Regions from separate parts of the Kosakonia sp. MUSA4 genome, predicted to be linked through region 1. Evidence: predicted binding sites of a transcription regulator. Region 1 holds the regulator's gene; each other region holds the start of a gene.

The links. Region 1 encodes CRP, which controls carbon source genes, mostly activating them, when cyclic AMP is high. Its sites were predicted from a motif close to ATGTGANNNNNNTCACAT; they were not measured.
Positions count from the first base shown of each region.
Region 2: the regulator CRP is predicted to act here: its motif matches at 2,774-2,791, upstream of hpt (hypoxanthine phosphoribosyltransferase).
Region 3: the regulator CRP is predicted to act here: its motif matches at 3,734-3,751, upstream of C0557_RS17330 (YfcZ/YiiS family protein).

Region 1 is NZ_CP025697.1:4,997,095-5,002,905, forward strand. Features, by position in the region: gene C0557_RS23870 (hydrolase) at 14-1,033, shown strand; gene C0557_RS23875 (YheU family protein) at 1,030-1,248, shown strand; gene C0557_RS23880 (phosphoribulokinase) at 1,304-2,173, shown strand; gene C0557_RS23885 (OsmC family protein) at 2,203-2,607, opposite strand; gene crp (cAMP-activated global transcriptional regulator CRP) at 2,920-3,552, shown strand; gene C0557_RS23895 (YccS/YhfK family putative transporter) at 3,601-5,679, shown strand; gene C0557_RS23900 (aspartate aminotransferase family protein) at 5,669-5,811, opposite strand, start outside.
Region 2 is NZ_CP025697.1:682,179-687,989, forward strand. Features, by position in the region: gene cueO (multicopper oxidase CueO) at 1-229, shown strand, start outside; gene C0557_RS03205 (glucose/quinate/shikimate family membrane-bound PQQ-dependent dehydrogenase) at 324-2,714, opposite strand; gene hpt (hypoxanthine phosphoribosyltransferase) at 2,917-3,453, shown strand; gene can (carbonate dehydratase) at 3,482-4,144, opposite strand; gene C0557_RS03220 (ABC transporter ATP-binding protein) at 4,247-5,173, shown strand; gene C0557_RS03225 (ABC transporter permease) at 5,170-5,811, shown strand, end outside.
Region 3 is NZ_CP025697.1:3,673,871-3,679,681, forward strand. Features, by position in the region: gene fadJ (fatty acid oxidation complex subunit alpha FadJ) at 1-1,878, opposite strand, end outside; partial or broken gene fadI (acetyl-CoA C-acyltransferase FadI) at 1,878-3,185, opposite strand; gene C0557_RS17330 (YfcZ/YiiS family protein) at 3,346-3,630, opposite strand; gene fadL (long-chain fatty acid transporter FadL) at 4,008-5,369, shown strand; gene mlaA (phospholipid-binding lipoprotein MlaA) at 5,431-5,811, opposite strand, start outside.

The DNA of each region.
Region 1 (5,811 bases):
ATGATTTAACACGATGGCAGATATTACACCTGCAAATCTTCTTGAAAATCAGGAAGATTCGCACAACTTTCATCCGATGCCGGGTGCGCGGAATCCGCATCTACAAACGATGCTGCCTCGCATTCTACGCCGCCGCTTACAGTTTGATCCCTGGTGGCAGCGCCTGGAGCTGCCGGACGGCGACTTCGTCGATCTCGCCTGGAGCGAAGAGCCCGGGCAGGCAAAACACAAACCGCGTCTGGTCGTGTTTCACGGCCTGGAAGGTAGCCTGCACAGCCCGTATGCGCATGGTCTGATCCATGCAGCAAAAGAGCGCGGCTGGCTGGGCGTGGTGATGCATTTTCGCGGCTGTAGCGGCATTCCCAACCGCCTGAACCGCATCTACCACTCCGGCGAAACCGAAGATGGCACCTGGTTTTTACGCTGGCTGCCAGAAACCTTCGGCCCGGCGCCGACCGCGGCGGTAGGCTATTCGCTGGGCGGCAATATGCTCGGCTGCCTGTTAGCCAGAGCCGATGATTCTCTTCCCGTTGATGCAGCCGTGATCGTCTCTGCGCCATTGATGCTGGAAGCGTGCAGCTATCATATGGAAAAAGGGTTTTCCCGCTTTTATCAGCGTTACCTGCTGAATTTGCTGAAAGCGAACGCCGCACGCAAATTAAGAGCCTACCCCGGCTCGCTGCCAACGACGCTGCCTGCGCTGCGGAAAGTGCGGCGTATCCGCGAGTTTGACGATCTGATCACCGCCAAGATCCACGGCTTTGCTGATGCGCTGGATTACTATCGCCGCTGTAGCGCCATGCCGCAGTTGCCGTTGATCCGTAAACCGACGCTGATCATTCACGCCAAAGACGATCCGTTTATGGATCATAACGTTATTCCGGATGCCGGCCATTTACCGCCGAATATTGAGTACCAACTGACAGAACACGGCGGTCATGTCGGTTTTGTCGGCGGTACGCTGCGCCGACCAGAAATGTGGCTGGAAAAGCGCATTCCGGACTGGCTTTCCCCCTGGCTGAGAACATCATGATTATTCCCTGGCAAGAGATTGACGCCGACACGCTGAACAATCTGATTGAGAGCTTTGTCTTGCGCGAAGGCACCGATTATGGTGAACATGAACGTTCGCTAGAACAAAAGGTCGCTGACGTTAAACGTCAACTGCAACGCGGTGAAGCTGTACTGGTGTGGTCGGAACTGCACGAGACGGTAAACATTATGCCGCGGGGGCAGTTTCACGATTAACCGGGTAGATGGCGGCTGACTATACTGCAAACACAGTTTTATTCAGGGAGTTGCTATGTCTGCCAAACATCCGGTCATCGCCGTTACTGGCTCCAGCGGCGCGGGAACCACCACCACCAGCGTCGCCTTCCGTAAAATCTTCGCCCAGCTCAATATGCACGCCGCAGAAGTGGAAGGAGACAGCTTCCATCGCTTTACCCGTCCGGAAATGGATATGGCGATCCGCAAAGCCCGCGATCTTGGGCGGCATATCAGTTACTTTGGCCCGGATGCCAATGACTTCAGCCTGCTTGAACAAACCTTTAGCGAATATGGCCAGAGCGGAACCGGGCAAACGCGTAAATATCTGCATACCTACGATGAAGCGGTGCCGTGGAATCAGGTGCCGGGCACGTTTACGCCCTGGCAACCGCTGCCGGAACCCACCGACGTGCTGTTTTATGAAGGGCTGCACGGCGGCGTAGTGACCCCGCAAAATGACGTGGCGCGCCATGTTGATTTACTGGTTGGCGTGGTGCCGATCGTCAACCTGGAGTGGATCCAGAAACTGATTCGCGATACCAGCGAACGCGGACACTCCCGTGAAGCGGTGATGGATTCGGTGGTTCGTTCGATGGAAGATTACATCAACTTTATCACCCCGCAGTTTTCCCGTACGCACATCAACTTTCAGCGCGTGCCGACGGTCGATACGTCTAACCCTTTCGCCGCAAAAGGCATTCCGTCGCTGGATGAAAGCTTTGTGGTCATTCACTTCCAGAATTTGCAAGGCATTGATTACCCGTGGCTGTTGGCGATGCTGCAAGGTTCGTTTATTTCCCATATGGATACACTGGTGGTACCGGGCGGCAAGATGGGGCTGGCGATGGAATTGATTATGACGCCGCTGGTGCAACGGCTGATGGAAGGGAAAAAGATTAAGTAGCCCGGCAAGCCGATTGCCGGGCCAGGGCATCAGGCTTCGATAACTTCGTAGGAGTGGGTGATCTTCACGGCCTTCTCCAGCATCAACGCTACAGAGCAATATTTTTCCGCCGACAGATCCACCGCGCGGGAAACTGCCGCGTCTTTCAGCGCTTTGCCGGTGACGATAAAGTGCAGATTGATGTGCGTAAACAGACGCGGCGCTTCTTCACGGCGCTCGGAAGTCAGCTTCACTTCGCAGTCGGTCACGTCGTGGCGCCCTTTCTGCAGGATGGAAACGACGTCAATTGCGCTGCAACCGCCCGCCGCCATCAGCACCATCTCCATCGGGCTTGGCGCTTTATCCCCGGAATTACCGTCCATCAGAATTTGGTGGCCAGATGCGGACTCACCCAGGAAGGTCAACCCTTCAACCCATTTCACACGTGCCTGCATTTTATTCACTCCGGAGTAGTAATTTTCTCCACAGATTACGCGTACATAACAAAACTCGCAACGGAAGGCGACCTGCGTCATGCTGAAGCGAGACACCAGGAGACAGGCGTGAAAACCTATGCTAAAACAATCTGGATGCTACAAAGATAAATGGATGTTACGCATGTATGCATGACATCGTAGATTAGAGGCCGCAGATAACCCTGACGGCCCACTTCTCAGGACATGAGAAGCTTTGATTGCAACCCCGGAAGCAGGCTGAAACCTACATCCCCGCTTTCGGAGCCAGCTTATAACAGAGGATAACCGCGCATGGTGCTTGGCAAACCGCAAACAGACCCGACTCTCGAATGGTTCTTGTCTCATTGCCACATTCATAAGTACCCGTCGAAGAGCACGCTGATTCACCAGGGTGAAAAAGCGGAAACGCTGTATTACATCGTTAAAGGCTCAGTGGCAGTGCTAATCAAGGATGAGGAAGGTAAAGAGATGATTCTCTCTTACCTTAATCAGGGTGATTTTATCGGTGAACTGGGCTTGTTCGAAGAAGGTCAGGAGCGCAGTGCCTGGGTACGCGCCAAGACCGCTTGTGAAGTCGCCGAAATTTCCTACAAAAAATTCCGTCAGCTTATCCAGGTGAACCCGGATATTCTGATGCGCCTCTCCTCGCAGATGGCGCGTCGCCTTCAGGTGACCTCGGAGAAAGTCGGCAACCTGGCGTTCCTGGACGTAACGGGCCGTATCGCGCAGACGCTGCTGAATCTGGCAAAACAGCCGGACGCAATGACTCACCCGGACGGCATGCAGATTAAAATTACTCGCCAGGAGATTGGCCAAATCGTTGGTTGCTCCCGTGAGACTGTCGGCCGCATCCTGAAAATGCTGGAAGATCAGAACCTGATCTCCGCCCACGGTAAAACCATCGTGGTATACGGAACACGTTAATCCGTAAAACGGCGCATCGTTTATCCGGCGCGCCGTTTTTCTCTCCTCATGTGGCGCAGGCTGATTTATCACCCCGAAATCAACTACGCACTGCGACAAACGCTGGTGTTATGTCTGCCTGTGGCGATTGGCCTGATAGTCGGCCATCTGCAACAGGGCCTGCTTTTCTCACTCGTTCCCGCTTGCTGCAATATTGCCGGTCTCGACACGCCGCATAAGCGTTTCTTTAAGCGCCTGATTATTGGCGGCTGTCTGTTTGCGGGTAGCAGCCTGGCGGTGCAATTGTTGCTGGCGGAAGATCTTCCGCTGCCGCTGATCTTTACCATGCTGACCCTGCTACTGGGCGTCACGGCTGAGATCAGCGCATTGCACGGGCGCTTACTGCCCGCCTCGCTGATTGCCGCCATCTTCACGCTCAGCCTCGCCGGGAATATGCCGGTGTGGGAGCCGCTGCTGATTTACGCGCTGGGCACACTATGGTACGGGCTGTTTAACTGGTTCTGGTTCTGGATGTGGCGGGAACAACCACTGCGCGAATCGTTAAGCCTGCTCTACCGGCAACTGGCTGATTATTGCGAAGCCAAATACAGCCTGCTGACGCAGCATGCCGATCCGGAAAAAGCCCTGCCGCCGCTGCTTGCACGCCAGCAAAAAGCGGTGGATATGATAAGCCAGTGCTACCAACAATTGCATATGCTGGCGGCCAATCAGCATAACGACTACAAACGCCTGCTGCGCGTTTTCCAGGTCGCGCTGGATTTGCAGGAGCATATTTCCGTCAGCCTGCACCAGCCGGAAGAAGTACAAAAACTGGTTGAACAAACCCACGCCGAGCAGGTTATCCGCTGGAATGCGCAGACCGTCGCCGCCCGTTTACGCGTGCTGGCGGACGACATTCTCTACCATCGTTATCCGACGCGTTTCACTATGGAAAAGCAAATCGGCGCGCTGGAAAAAATCGCCCGCCAGCACCCGGATAATCCGGTAGGCCAGTTCTGCGCCTGGCACTTTAGCCGCATCGCCCGCGTACTGCGTACGCAGCGGCCTCTGTACATCCGCGATCTGATGGCGGAGAAGCAGCGTCGATTGCCATTGCTCCCGGCGCTGAAAAGCTATTTATCCCTGAAATCCGCCGCGCTGCGTAATGCGGCGCGCATCAGCGTAATGCTCAGTATTGCCAGCCTGATGGGCAGCGCCCTGCATCTGCCGAAGCCCTACTGGATCATGATGACGATTATGTTTGTCACGCAAAATGGTTATGGCGCGACACGCGTGCGCATTGTCCACCGGGCGGCAGGAACCCTTGCCGGGCTGGTGATCGCCGGGATCACGTTGCACTTTCATGTTCCGCTCGGTTTTACGCTGACAGCCATGTTATTGATTACGCTGGTCAGTTATCTGATTATCCGCAAAAGTTACGGCTGGGCGATGGTCGGCTTTACCATTACCGCGGTGTACTCATTGCAACTGCTGACCTTAAACGGCGAAGAATTTATTGTCGCGCGGCTAATCGATACCTTAATTGGCTGCCTGATCGCCTTTGGTGGTATGGTCTGGTTGTGGCCGCAATGGCAAAGCGGTCTGCTGCGCCAGAATGCCCACGACGCGCTGGAAACAGACCAGCAGGCAATTCGCCTGATCCTCAGCGATGACCCGCAGCCCACGCCGCTCGCCTGGCAGCGTATGCGCGTCAACCAGGCACATAATGCACTGTTTAACTCGCTCAATCAGGCAATGCAGGAACCCGGCTTTAACACCCGTTATCTGGAAGATATGAAGCTGTGGGTCACGCACAGCCAATTTATTGTCGAACATATCAATGCGATGACCACGCTGGCGCGTGAGCATACGATGCTGACGCCGGAGCTGGCGCAGCGCTATTTGCAGTCCTGCGAGATTGCGCTGCAACGTTGTCAGCAGCGGCTGGAGTATGACGGGCCGGGAGAGTCCGGTGATGTGAATATTCTGGAAGCGCCGGAAACGTTGACCCACGGGCCAATGAGCACGCTCGAACAGCATCTACAACGGGTTATCGGGCATCTGAACACCATGCACACCATTTCGTCAGTGGCATGGCGTCAGCGCCCGCATCACGGCATCTGGCTAAACCGACACCTTAACCATTAACCACTTTCTCTACCGCGCTGGCAAAGCGGCGCATCCCTTCATCGATATCCTGCTCGTCAATAACCAGCGACGGCGCAAAGCGCATTACGTCCGGACCGGCATTCAGCACCATTACGCCCGCATCTGCGGCAG
Region 2 (5,811 bases), 1.4 Mb from region 1:
GTTGCATCCCTTCCATATTCATGGCACTCAGTTCCGTATTTTATCGGAGAACGGCAAGCCACCGGCCGCACATCGTGCAGGCTGGAAAGACACCGTTAATGTCTATGGCGCGCGCAGTGAAGTGTTAGTCCGTTTTCAATATGATGCGCCGAAAGAGCATGCTTATATGGCGCACTGCCATCTGCTGGAGCATGAAGATACCGGCATGATGTTAGGATTTACGGTGTAAAAAACGCATACCAGCAAAAAGCCCGGAAGCGTGTGGCTTACCGGGCTTTCTACGATCAGCATGCCGGATACGTAATCTCATCCGGCATTTTTACTTACTTTGCGTCATCCGGCAGCGCATAGGCCACGATATAGTCGCCCATCTTCGTACCGAACGAGCCGTGACCGCCCGCGGAAATGACAACATACTGCTTGCCATTCACTTCATAGGTCATCGGTGTTGCCTGACCACCTGCCGGTAACCGGCCTTGCCACAGTTTCTCACCGTTGCTCATATTGTATGCGCGCAGGTAGTTATCTGCGGTTGCGGCGATAAACAGCACGTTACCGGCAGTGGAGATCGGGCCGCCCAGCATCGGCATACCCATATTGAACGGCACAGGAACCGGCATCGGGAACGGCATGCTGTCCTGCGGCGTACCAATACGTTTTTTCCATACCACCTGGTTGGTTTTCAGATCCAGGGCGGAAATGTAACCCCACGCCGGTTGTTTACACGGCAGACCAAACGGTGACAGGAACGGGTTCAGCGTCACGCCAAACGGCACGCCATACTGCGGCTGAATCCCTGATTCCGTACCGGTGCCTTTTGCATCTTTCGGCGGTTCCATCGGGTTACCAGGGCCGCGCGGGATCAGCTTCGACACAAACGGCAGCGCCATCGGGTTAGCAATCGCTACCTGACGGTCTGGATCAACAGAGATGCCGCCCCATTCGAACATACCCAGGTTACCCGGGAAGACCAGCGTGCCCTGCTCAGACGGCGGAGTGAAGATGCCTTCATAGCGCAGTTTCTGGAACATCACGCGGCACACCAGTTGGTCGAACATGGTAGCCCCCCACATGTCCGCGCCGCTCAGGTTTTGCTTCGGACGGAAACTCAGGTCAGAGAAAGGCTGCGTTTTGCTGACGTAATCACCTTTCGCTGCACCTTGCGGTACCGGTTTTTCTGGCGCCGGAACAACCAACTTGCCGTTGGTACGATCCAGCACGAAGATGTTACCGGTTTTCGCCGGCGCGTAGATGATCGGAACGGTTTTGCCATTAACGCTAATATCCGCCAGCGTCGGCTGCGACGGCATATCCATATCCCACAGATCGTGGTGAACCGTCTGGTAGCTCCACACCAGTTTCCCGGTGGTGGCATTCAGCGCCACGATTGAACTGGCATAGCGTTCCTGCTCCGGCGTGCGGTTACCGCCCCAGATATCCGGCGTGGTAACGCCCATCGGCAGATAGACTAAATCCAGTTTCGCGTCATAGGCCGCTGGTGCCCAGGAGTTCGGCGAGTTAAAGGTAAAGGTATGTTCGTCCGACGGAATCGCGTTCGGATCTTTCGCACCCGGATCGAAGGCCCACAGCAGTTTGCCGGTGTTGACATCGAAACCACGAATAACGCCAGAGGTTTCACGGGTAGAGAAGTTATCGGTCACCGAACCGGCAATCACAATAGTTTTATCCGTGATGATCGGCGGCGAGGTCGGCTCATACAGGCCAGGCGTGGTGTCCGGCATGTTGGTTTGCAGATTCAGGATACCTTTGTTGGCAAAGGTTTCACACGGCTTACCGTTGTCAGCGTTGATGGCAAACAGACGGCCATCGTTCACCGGCAGGATAATACGGCGCGGACAATCGGCGACCACGTCCGGGCTGGCATTATCGGCGCGCGCTTCATGGTAAGAAACGCCGCGGCAAGTGACATGCTGGAATGATTGATTGGCATTCAGTTGCGGATCGAAATGCCACTTCTCTTTACCGGTTGCGGCATCAACGGCAAACAGACGCTGGTGCGCAGTACACAGATACAGCGTGTCGCCGACTTTAATGGGCGTCACTTCATTGGTCAGTTCGCCCGGATCGGTCGGCAGCTTCAGATCGCCCGTGCGGAACACCCAGGCTTCCTTCAGGTTCTTCACGTTTTCGGCGTTGATCTGCTTCAGCGGCGAATACCGCTGTCCTTCCTGGTTGCGGCCATAGGCAGGCCAGTCGCCATCCGCTACCTGCGAAATAGGTGCGGCAGGCGTTGAATCGGCGCTCAGGGTGCCATTCACTTCTTGCGGATCGTTAAAGCCCGCCCAGGTGAGGATCCCGCCGCTAATCAGCAGGGCAACCACCAGCGCTGCAACGGACCCGCCAGATGGGATAACCAGTCGCCGCCAGACAAAGGGAAGAATCAGCCAGATGCCAAAGAAGACGAGAATATCGCTTCGCGGCGTCAGCGCCCAGAAATCGAAACCGACTTCCCACACGCCCCAGATCATGGTGGCAAGCAGCAGCGCAGCATACAGCCACAACGCAGCGCGCTTCCCTTTCCACAGTAACCAGGTGACACCCAGCATCACCAGACCGGCGATCGGGTAGTACCAGGAGCCACCAATGGCGACAAGCCAGGCTCCACCGATTAACAGATACAGCCCGCAAAGCGCTGCAAACAGTGTTGTCAGCGTAATCAGGAGCCTCGGTTGTTGAGTTTTTGTTTCCGCCATAAAAGATACTCATCTAAGTTGTTAATTTTTTAATAGCAATTAATTATAGTCATTAACAAATGTGATCGTCATCACAAAATGAGCTTTCTTGTTCGATAGCCAATGGAAATCAATTTGCTGGTATACTTTGCGTCTTAATCTCAATTCTTAGGGATATCGCCTGAGTTTGAGTGATTACTCTTTAAATCAAATGGTTAGTAAAATGAAACACACTGTGGAAGTGATGATCCCGGAAGCGGAGATCAAAGCGCGTATCGCTGAACTGGGCCGTCAAATCACTGAGCGTTATAAAGATAGCGGCAGCGAAATGGTGCTGGTGGGCCTGCTGCGCGGATCATTTATGTTCATGGCGGATTTGTGCCGTGAAGTGCAGGTTTCTCACGAAGTCGATTTTATGACCGCCTCCAGTTACGGCAGCGGTATGTCCACCACGCGCGACGTGAAAATTCTGAAAGATCTTGATGAAGATATTCGCGGCAAAGATGTGTTGATCGTTGAAGACATTATTGATTCCGGCAACACGCTGTCGAAAGTGCGTGAAATTCTTAGCCTGCGCGAACCGAAATCGCTGGCGATCTGTACGCTGCTGGATAAACCTTCCCGCCGCGAAGTGGACGTGCCGGTGGAGTTTGTCGGCTTTGCTATTCCGGACGAGTTTGTGGTGGGCTACGGGATTGACTACGCGCAGCGCTACCGTCATCTGCCGTATGTCGGCAAAGTGGTTCTGCTGGACGAATAAAAAAATCGGGGCCGCTGGCCCCGAATGATTATTTGTGGTTGTTGTGCTTCTTGCTGAGGTTGGAGACGCCCTGGCGATAACGCTGCTCCAGCGATTCGCGGTTGGTAGCGCTCACTTCCAGATTGCGCAGCAGGCCGTCGTGAATGCCGTAGGCCCAGCCGTGAATCGTCACTTTCTGGCCGCGTTTCCAGGCGGATCGCATGATCGTTGAATGGCCCAGGTTGTAAACCTGTTCCATGACATTCAGCTCGCACAGGGTATCGAAACGGCTCTCTGGCGGTATCTCGCCGAGCAGCGAGCTATGTTTAAACCAGATATCGCGAATGTGCAGCAGCCAGTTATCGATAAGCCCAAGTTCAGGATTTTCAACCGCCGCCTGCACGCCGCCGCAGCCGTAGTGACCGCAGATGATGATGTGTTCGACTTCCAGCACGTCCACCGCGTACTGCACAACGGAGAGGCAGTTCAGATCGGTATGAATTACCAGGTTGGCGACATTGCGGTGAACAAACAGTTCGCCGGGTTCGAGGCCGGTAAGGCGCTCGGCCGGTACGCGGGAATCGGAGCATCCAATCCAAAGGAAACGCGGTTTTTGTGCTTGCGCCAGCGTGGCAAAAAAACCGGGATCTTCTTCCACCAGCATTTTTGACCATAGTGCGTTATTGCTGATGAGTGTATCTATGTCCTTCATGGAAGTGGATGACCTGTAACGGTAAGTGCGTTGCGCTAATATAGGTGAACTCTTCCTCTTTTAAAACTACACATCGAGTGTAAAAAAGGTAAGCGATATTTCATGACCATTGCACTGGAGCTTGAGCAGCTTAAAAAAACCTATCCGGGCGGCGTTCAGGCGCTGCGCGGTATTGACCTGAAAGTAGAAGCCGGGGATTTCTACGCGCTTCTTGGACCGAATGGCGCAGGGAAATCCACTACCATCGGCATCATCAGTTCGCTGGTCAATAAAACGTCCGGGCGCGTCAGCGTCTTTGGCTATGACCTGGAAAAAGATGTGGTCAACGCCAAACGCCAGCTGGGGCTGGTGCCGCAGGAGTTTAACTTTAACCCGTTTGAAACCGTCCAGCAGATCGTGGTGAACCAGGCGGGCTACTACGGTGTGGATCGCACAGAAGCGCTGGTGCGCAGCGAAAAATACCTGAATCAGCTCGATCTGTGGGAAAAACGCAACGAACGTGCGCGGATGCTCTCCGGCGGGATGAAGCGTCGCCTGATGATCGCCCGTGCGCTGATGCATGAACCCAAACTGCTGATCCTCGATGAGCCGACCGCTGGCGTGGATATTGAACTGCGTCGTTCCATGTGGGGCTTCCTGAAAGATCTGAACGATAAAGGCACCACCATTATCCTCACCACCCACTATCTGGAAGAGGCGGAGATGCTGTGCCGCAATATCGGCATTATTCAGCGCGGCGATTTGATCGAAAACACCTCGATGAAAGCGCTGCTTTCCAAACTGAAATCGGAAACTTTTATTCTCGATTTGGCGCCGAAATGCCCGCTGCCGAAGCTGGAGGGGTATCAGTACCGGCTGGTGGATACTTCCACGCTGGAAGTCGAAGTGCTGCGCGAGCAGGGGGTGAACAGCGTTTTCAGCCAGCTCAGCGCGCAGGGTGTACAGGTGTTGAGTATGCGTAACAAAGCCAACCGTCTCGAAGAGCTGTTTGTCACGCTGGTTCATGACAGAAAAGGAGAAAGCGCATGATGCAGCTCTATTGGGTGGCGCTGAAGAGTATCTGGTACAAAGAGATCCAGCGTTTCATGCGGATCTGGATACAAACGCTGGTGCCGCCAGTGATCACCATGACGCTCTACTTTATTATTTTCGGCAATCTGATCGGTTCGCGGATTGGTGAAATGCACGGTTTCACCTACATGCAGTTTATCGTGCCGGGGCTGATCATGATGGCGGTGATCACCAACGCTTACGCCAACGTCGCATCGTCGTTCTTCAGCGCCAAGTTTCAGCGCAATATTGAAGAGCTGCTGGTCGCGCCGGTTCCGACGCATGTGATTATTGCTGGCTATGTTGGCGGCGGCGTAGCGCGCGGGCTGTGCGTCGGTGTTCTGGTTACTGCCGTTTCGCTATTTTTCGTGCCGTTTCAGGTACATTCATGGCTGTTTGTCGCTTTAACGCTGCTGCTGACCGCCGTGCTGTTTTCGCTGGCCGGTCTGCTGAATGCGGTATTTGCCAAAACCTTTGACGATATCAGCCTGATCCCGACCTTTGTGCTAACGCCGTTGACCTATCTGGGCGGGGTATTTTACTCCCTGACGCTACTGCCGCCGTTCTGGCAGGCGCTGTCGCACCTGAACCCGATAGTCTATATGATCAGCGGCTTC
Region 3 (5,811 bases), 1.3 Mb from region 1:
CATCAGCAGCACACAGCGTTCCGCCATCTGCTCTGCCGATAATCGCCCGCCGCCGGAAACACCAATCAGGGGATAAATCGCCGGATCGGGCTGTTTTTTGCTTTTACGCCCTTTCACAGGGTAAAGATAGAAACCACGACCATTTTTTCGCCCTTTGCGATCGTCGTTCAGAATTGCGCTGACAATACTTGCAGGGGCGCTAAACCGTTCACCATAAGCGCTTTCCAGCACCGGGATAATTTTTGTACCGGTATCGATGCCCACTTCATCCAGTAACTGGATCGGCCCGACCGGGAAGCCAAATTTCACCAGCGCGCGATCAATATCGTCGATGCGCTCGCCTTCACTCAGCAGCCGGATGGCTTCATTAATATAGGGAGCAAGAATGCGGTTCACGTAAAATCCGGCTTTATCCGCCACCACAATCGGCGTTTTGCCCTGCTTTTTCGCCAGTTTTACCGTGGTAGCGATGGTCTGCTCATCCGTTCCGGCGTGAGGGATCACCTCCACCAGCGGCATTTTTTCCACCGGGCTGAAAAAATGTAATCCGATAACCTTTTCTGGTCGCGCGGCCTGGGCTGCAATATCGCCGATCGGTAAAGAAGAGGTATTGGAAGCAAAAATCGTATGAGCAGAACAATGGGCTTCCACTTCGGCCACCATTTTCTGTTTCAAAGCCAGATCTTCAAACACCGCCTCAATGACCAGGTCACGCTGAGCAAAGCCGCTAAAATCCAGCGTGCCGGATATTTTCGCCAACTGCTTATCGCGCTCGCCCGCTTTCAGGTAGCGACGACGCACTTTTTTATCCAGCTCTTCCCAACTGTATTTCAGCGCGTGGTTGATCCCTTTCGCATTAATATCTTTTATGCGAACTGGCAATCCTGCTTTGCTTGCCGTGACGAAAGCGATCCCGCCGCCCATTAATCCGCCGCCCAGCACACCGACCGTGTTCAACGGGCCAGGCTGCACCTCGCTGCCCGGATCTTTTTTAACGCGGGTACTGGCGAAGAACAGGTGGCGTAACGCCTGCGATTGCGGCGTCATCGCCAGTTGGCCAAATGCGCGCGCTTCCGCGTCGTAACCGCTGCTGCGCCCCTGCGCCAGCCCGGTTTCAATGACCGATAAAATGCGCGTAGCCGCAGGATAATTCCCCTGGGTTTTTTGCTCGGTTTTCTTACTCACCATACGGAACAGCAACGCGCGGCCAAGCGGCCCAGCGAGAACCCGTTCACGAACCGGCAAATGACGGCTGGTCGGCCGCCCCTGTTTGGCCAGATCAACGGCGGCCTCGAGTAGAATTGAATGCGGTACGACCTCATCCACCAGCCCGACTTTTAATGCCTGGCGCGGACGACGCTGTTTTCCGGTGAGGATCATTTCCAGCGCCGTACTGACGCCAACCAGGCGCGGCAATCGCTGTGTCCCGCCGGAACCGGGCAGCAGCCCTAATTGAACTTCCGGCAATCCCAGCATCGTTTTCCCGTCGTCGGTACAAATCCGGCGATGGCACGCCAGCGCCAGTTCCAGCCCGCCGCCCAGGCAAGCCCCATGAATTGCGGCAACCACCGGAATCGACAGCGCATGGATCTCCGCCATCACTTGCTGTCCCTGACGGGCCAGATCCTCGGCCTCTTTTGCCGTCTGGCAACGGGCGATCATATTGATATCCGCGCCAGCGATGAAATTGTCTGCCTTGGCCGAGATAAACACCACGCCACGCAGCGCCTTGTTGTCGCGGATCTGTTTCAGCATGGCGCGCACTTCACCGGCAAACTCCGCTTTCAGGGTGTTCATTTTTTCATTCGGTACATCAATGGTAACGACCGCGATATTGTCAGGACGCACATTAAGCGTAAATGCGGACATCATTGTCATTATTCAGCCTCCAGAACCATTGCCGCGCCCAGACCGCCCGCAGCACAGGCCGTGACCAGACCAAAGCCTCCGCCCCGGCGGTGCAGTTCGTGTAACGTTTGGGTGATCATGCGCGCGCCGGTGGCGGCAAACGGATGACCGTAAGCGATGGACCCACCCAGCACGTTAAACTTGCTGTCATCCACCTCGCCGGTGGCCTGCGAGCGCCCAAGAACCTCACGGGCAAAACGCTCGCTGGCCATCAATTTCAGGTTGGTTAAGGTCTGCGCGGCAAAGGCTTCGTGCATATCGAGAAGCGTCAAATCAGCCATCGTCAGCCCGGCCCTTTCCAGCGCCAGCGGCGTTGCCCAGGCCGGTCCAAGCAGCATGTCCTGTTGCACATCAATGGCGGTGAAAGCTTAGCTGCGCAAATATCCCAGCGGCGATAATCCCAGTTCCCGGGCGCGGGATTCGGTCATTAAAATGACAACCGCAGCCCCGTCAGTGAGCGGTGTACTGTTCGCCGCCGTCACCGTGCCATGCTGGCGATCGAAGGCGGGACGCAGCTTCGCGTAATCGGCCAGGCTGGAGTTATGACGAACGTTATTATCCTGTTCAACCGGATCGCGAAACGGCGGCGCATACGCAGTCATCACTTCATCACGCAGTTTGCCTTCAGCCCAGGCCTGCGCGGCTAGCTGGTGTGAGCGATGGGCCAGCGCATCCTGCTGTTCACGGCTGATGCCGTATGTTTTCGCCATCTGTTCAGCCGTATCGCCCATTCTCAGCCCGGTGGAATACTCCGCGACGGCGGGAGGAACCGGCAACAGGTCGCGCAAGCGCAAGCGGGAGAAAAGCTTCAGTTTTTGCCCCACAGTGCGGGCTTTGTTGGCATCTACCAGCGCACGCGCCAGCCTTTTACTGACGCCAATCGGTAAAACAGAGGAGGAATCCGCCCCGCCAGCAATACCGGCGCGGATAGTGCCCGCCAGCAAACTTTCGGCGACGTTGGCCACGGCCTGGAAACTGGTTGCGCAGGCGCGACTGACGCTGTAGGCATCAGTATGAACGCTCATGCCGGTGCCGAGCACGATTTCGCGCGCGATATTTGGCGCTTCCGGCATCTGCACAACCTGGCCAAACACCAGTTGTTCAATCACGTCTGGGGGAATTTCGCTGCGCGCCAGCATCTCTCCCACCACCATTTTGCCGAGATCGATCGCCGGAATGCCGTGAAAAGCGGTGGCCTGGCGGGCAAACGGGGTACGTAACCCACTGACAATGGCAATGCGGTCGCCCTGGCGGGTGACAAGCGGTAATGCCTTCATAACACTCCCCTGTTAACAGCGTATGCTTAAAGTGGTCTGACCTGATAACAGTCTTAACCAATTTTTTACATATAGCCAATGGGAGCGAGAGAAAAATGCGAGCTAAGGCACAGAGATGTTTAGCAAAACGCCTCCGTGAAAGGAGGCGTTGGCGGGAAGATTAACGCAGACCAAGCTGGAAAATCAGGGTTTCCGCTTCACAGGCGAAAACAAAATCGATATCGAGACGCACGCCGTCCGCCACTTCGGTGAAGGTGGAGGTGATTTGGCAAGGTTCGGATTCCACGCTGCGGGCTCTTGCGCTCAGCGCAGCCAGCGTTTCGTCGGCTTCAGCACGGTTAGTGAATACGCGGCTGTAAGAGGCGGTGCAGTCGGAGTTGTCCATAATGGTGCCAACATCCATACAGCAGCAAACCGGGGTTTCATCAGCACTGCATTTGCTCATTGTTGATTCCTCTGAATTAGCACCCTGGGTGCCAGATAAACGATGGACATATTTTACGCCGCCGTTCATATCGTCTCCAGTTGATAATCTTCCGAAAGTGGATAAGTGACCGAAATCACACTTAAAAATGATCTAAAACAAAAATCGCCCAATTGACTGATTACTACCCCCGGCGATTTTGCCACGCAGATCTCGTTTCGAAGATCACAATTGAAAAAACTTATATACAAACTTGCAACATTCCCTCTGGTCGGACCTATACTTCCGCCACTGGTCTGATTTCTCTGCTGTAACACAGACCCTACACTTCGCGCTCCTGTTACAACACGTAACATAGTTTGAATAAAAATAAATCGATTTCGAATGAGGTTATGGTCATGAGCCAGAAAACCCGTTTTACCAAGTCTGCTCTGGCAGTCGCAGTGGCAATTGTCTCTACCCAGGCCTGGTCCGCAGGCTTTCAACTCAATGAATTTTCGGCTTCTGGTCTTGGCCGCGCTTATTCCGGTGAAGGTGCCATTGCGGATGATGCGGGTAACGTCAGCCGCAACCCTGCATTGATTACCATGTTTGACCGCCCGACGTTCTCCGGCGGCGCGGTGTTTGTTGATCCGGATGTTGATGTCACCGGCCGTTCCGCGATTGGTAATGATGCAAGCCAGAAAAACATTGCGCCGACAGCGTGGATACCAAACCTGCACTTTGTCGCGCCGATTAACGATCAGTTCGGCTGGGGGGCTTCTCTGACCTCCAACTACGGGCTGGCAACAGAGTTTAATAATGACTACGCAGCCGGGTCGATGGGCGGGAAAACCGATCTCGAAACACTGAACCTGAACCTTAGCGGCGCGTATCGTCTGGACAGCCACTGGAGCTTCGGTCTTGGTTTTGACGCCGTTTATGCTCGTGCGAAGGTTGAGCGTTACGCTGGCGATCTGCCGCAGATCATCGGCGCCAGCCTGCCAGGCATGGTGCAATCCGGCCAGCTTAGCGCCCAGCAAGCTGCCGCTATTGGCGCACAGGCGGGCGGTATCAGCCGTGATACGCAAATCGCGCATCTGAAAGGCGACGAATGGGGCTTTGGCTGGAACGCCGGTATCCTTTACGAGCTGGATAAAAACAACCGTTACTCATTAACTTACCGCTCAGAAGTGAAGGTCGACTTCGACGGCGATTATAAGAGCAACCTGCCGACAACGCTTAACCCGATTAACACAGCACTGGGTCTTGGCTTGCCGTATGGTACTGGCGGTTCGACCACCAATGGTTCGCTGTCGCTCCATCTGCCAGAGATGTGGGAAGTTTCGGGTTATAACCGCGTCGCTCCGCAGTGGGCCATTCACTATAGTCTGACCTATACCAGCTGGAGCCAGTTCCAGGAACTGAAAGCGACCGGTGACAGTGGTCAAACGCTGTTCTATAAAGATGAAGGCTTTAAAGATGCCTATCGCATCGCGCTGGGTACCACTTATTATATGGATGATAACTGGACCTTCCGCGCCGGTATCGCCTTTGATGACAGCCCGGTTCCGGCTGACAAACGCACGATCTCCATTCCTGACCAGGATCGTCTGTGGCTGAGCACGGGTGCGACCTATGCCTTTAATAAGGACGCTTCCGTCGATGTTGGCTTCTCTTATATGCATGGTCAGAAAGTGAAGTTCACCGAAGGCCCGTATACGTTCCAGTCTGAAGGCCGCGCGTTCCTCTACGGCGCTAACTTCAACTACGCCTTCTGATAACGCATCAATAATAAAAAAGGTGAGCCAGGCTCACCTTTTTTATTTGCTGCGACCGGTTTTATTCCGAATCGATATCTTTTAAATCGCCCTGAATCGCCTGCGCGTTCGGATTTTCCTGCGGCTTCAGCTTGCCACCGTTGGCGATAAAATCGTGACGCTGGAAATAGGCTTCCCGCACGAGGATATAAGGATCGGAAGACTGGCGCAGTAAGCCGTCGGAATCGAGCAGTTGCGCACGGGATTCGACACCTTCAAGGGTCCATTTACCGACAGAAAGCGGCCATGTCAGCCACGAGAGCACCGGATAGAGCGTATCCGCCATATCGCCACCATCTTCACGCAGGGTGAAACTACCGTAGAACGGCAACTGCATATACGGGCCGTAACCAATGCCGTAGTGCCCCAGCGTACTGCCGAAACGGTGCGGATCTTCACGCTG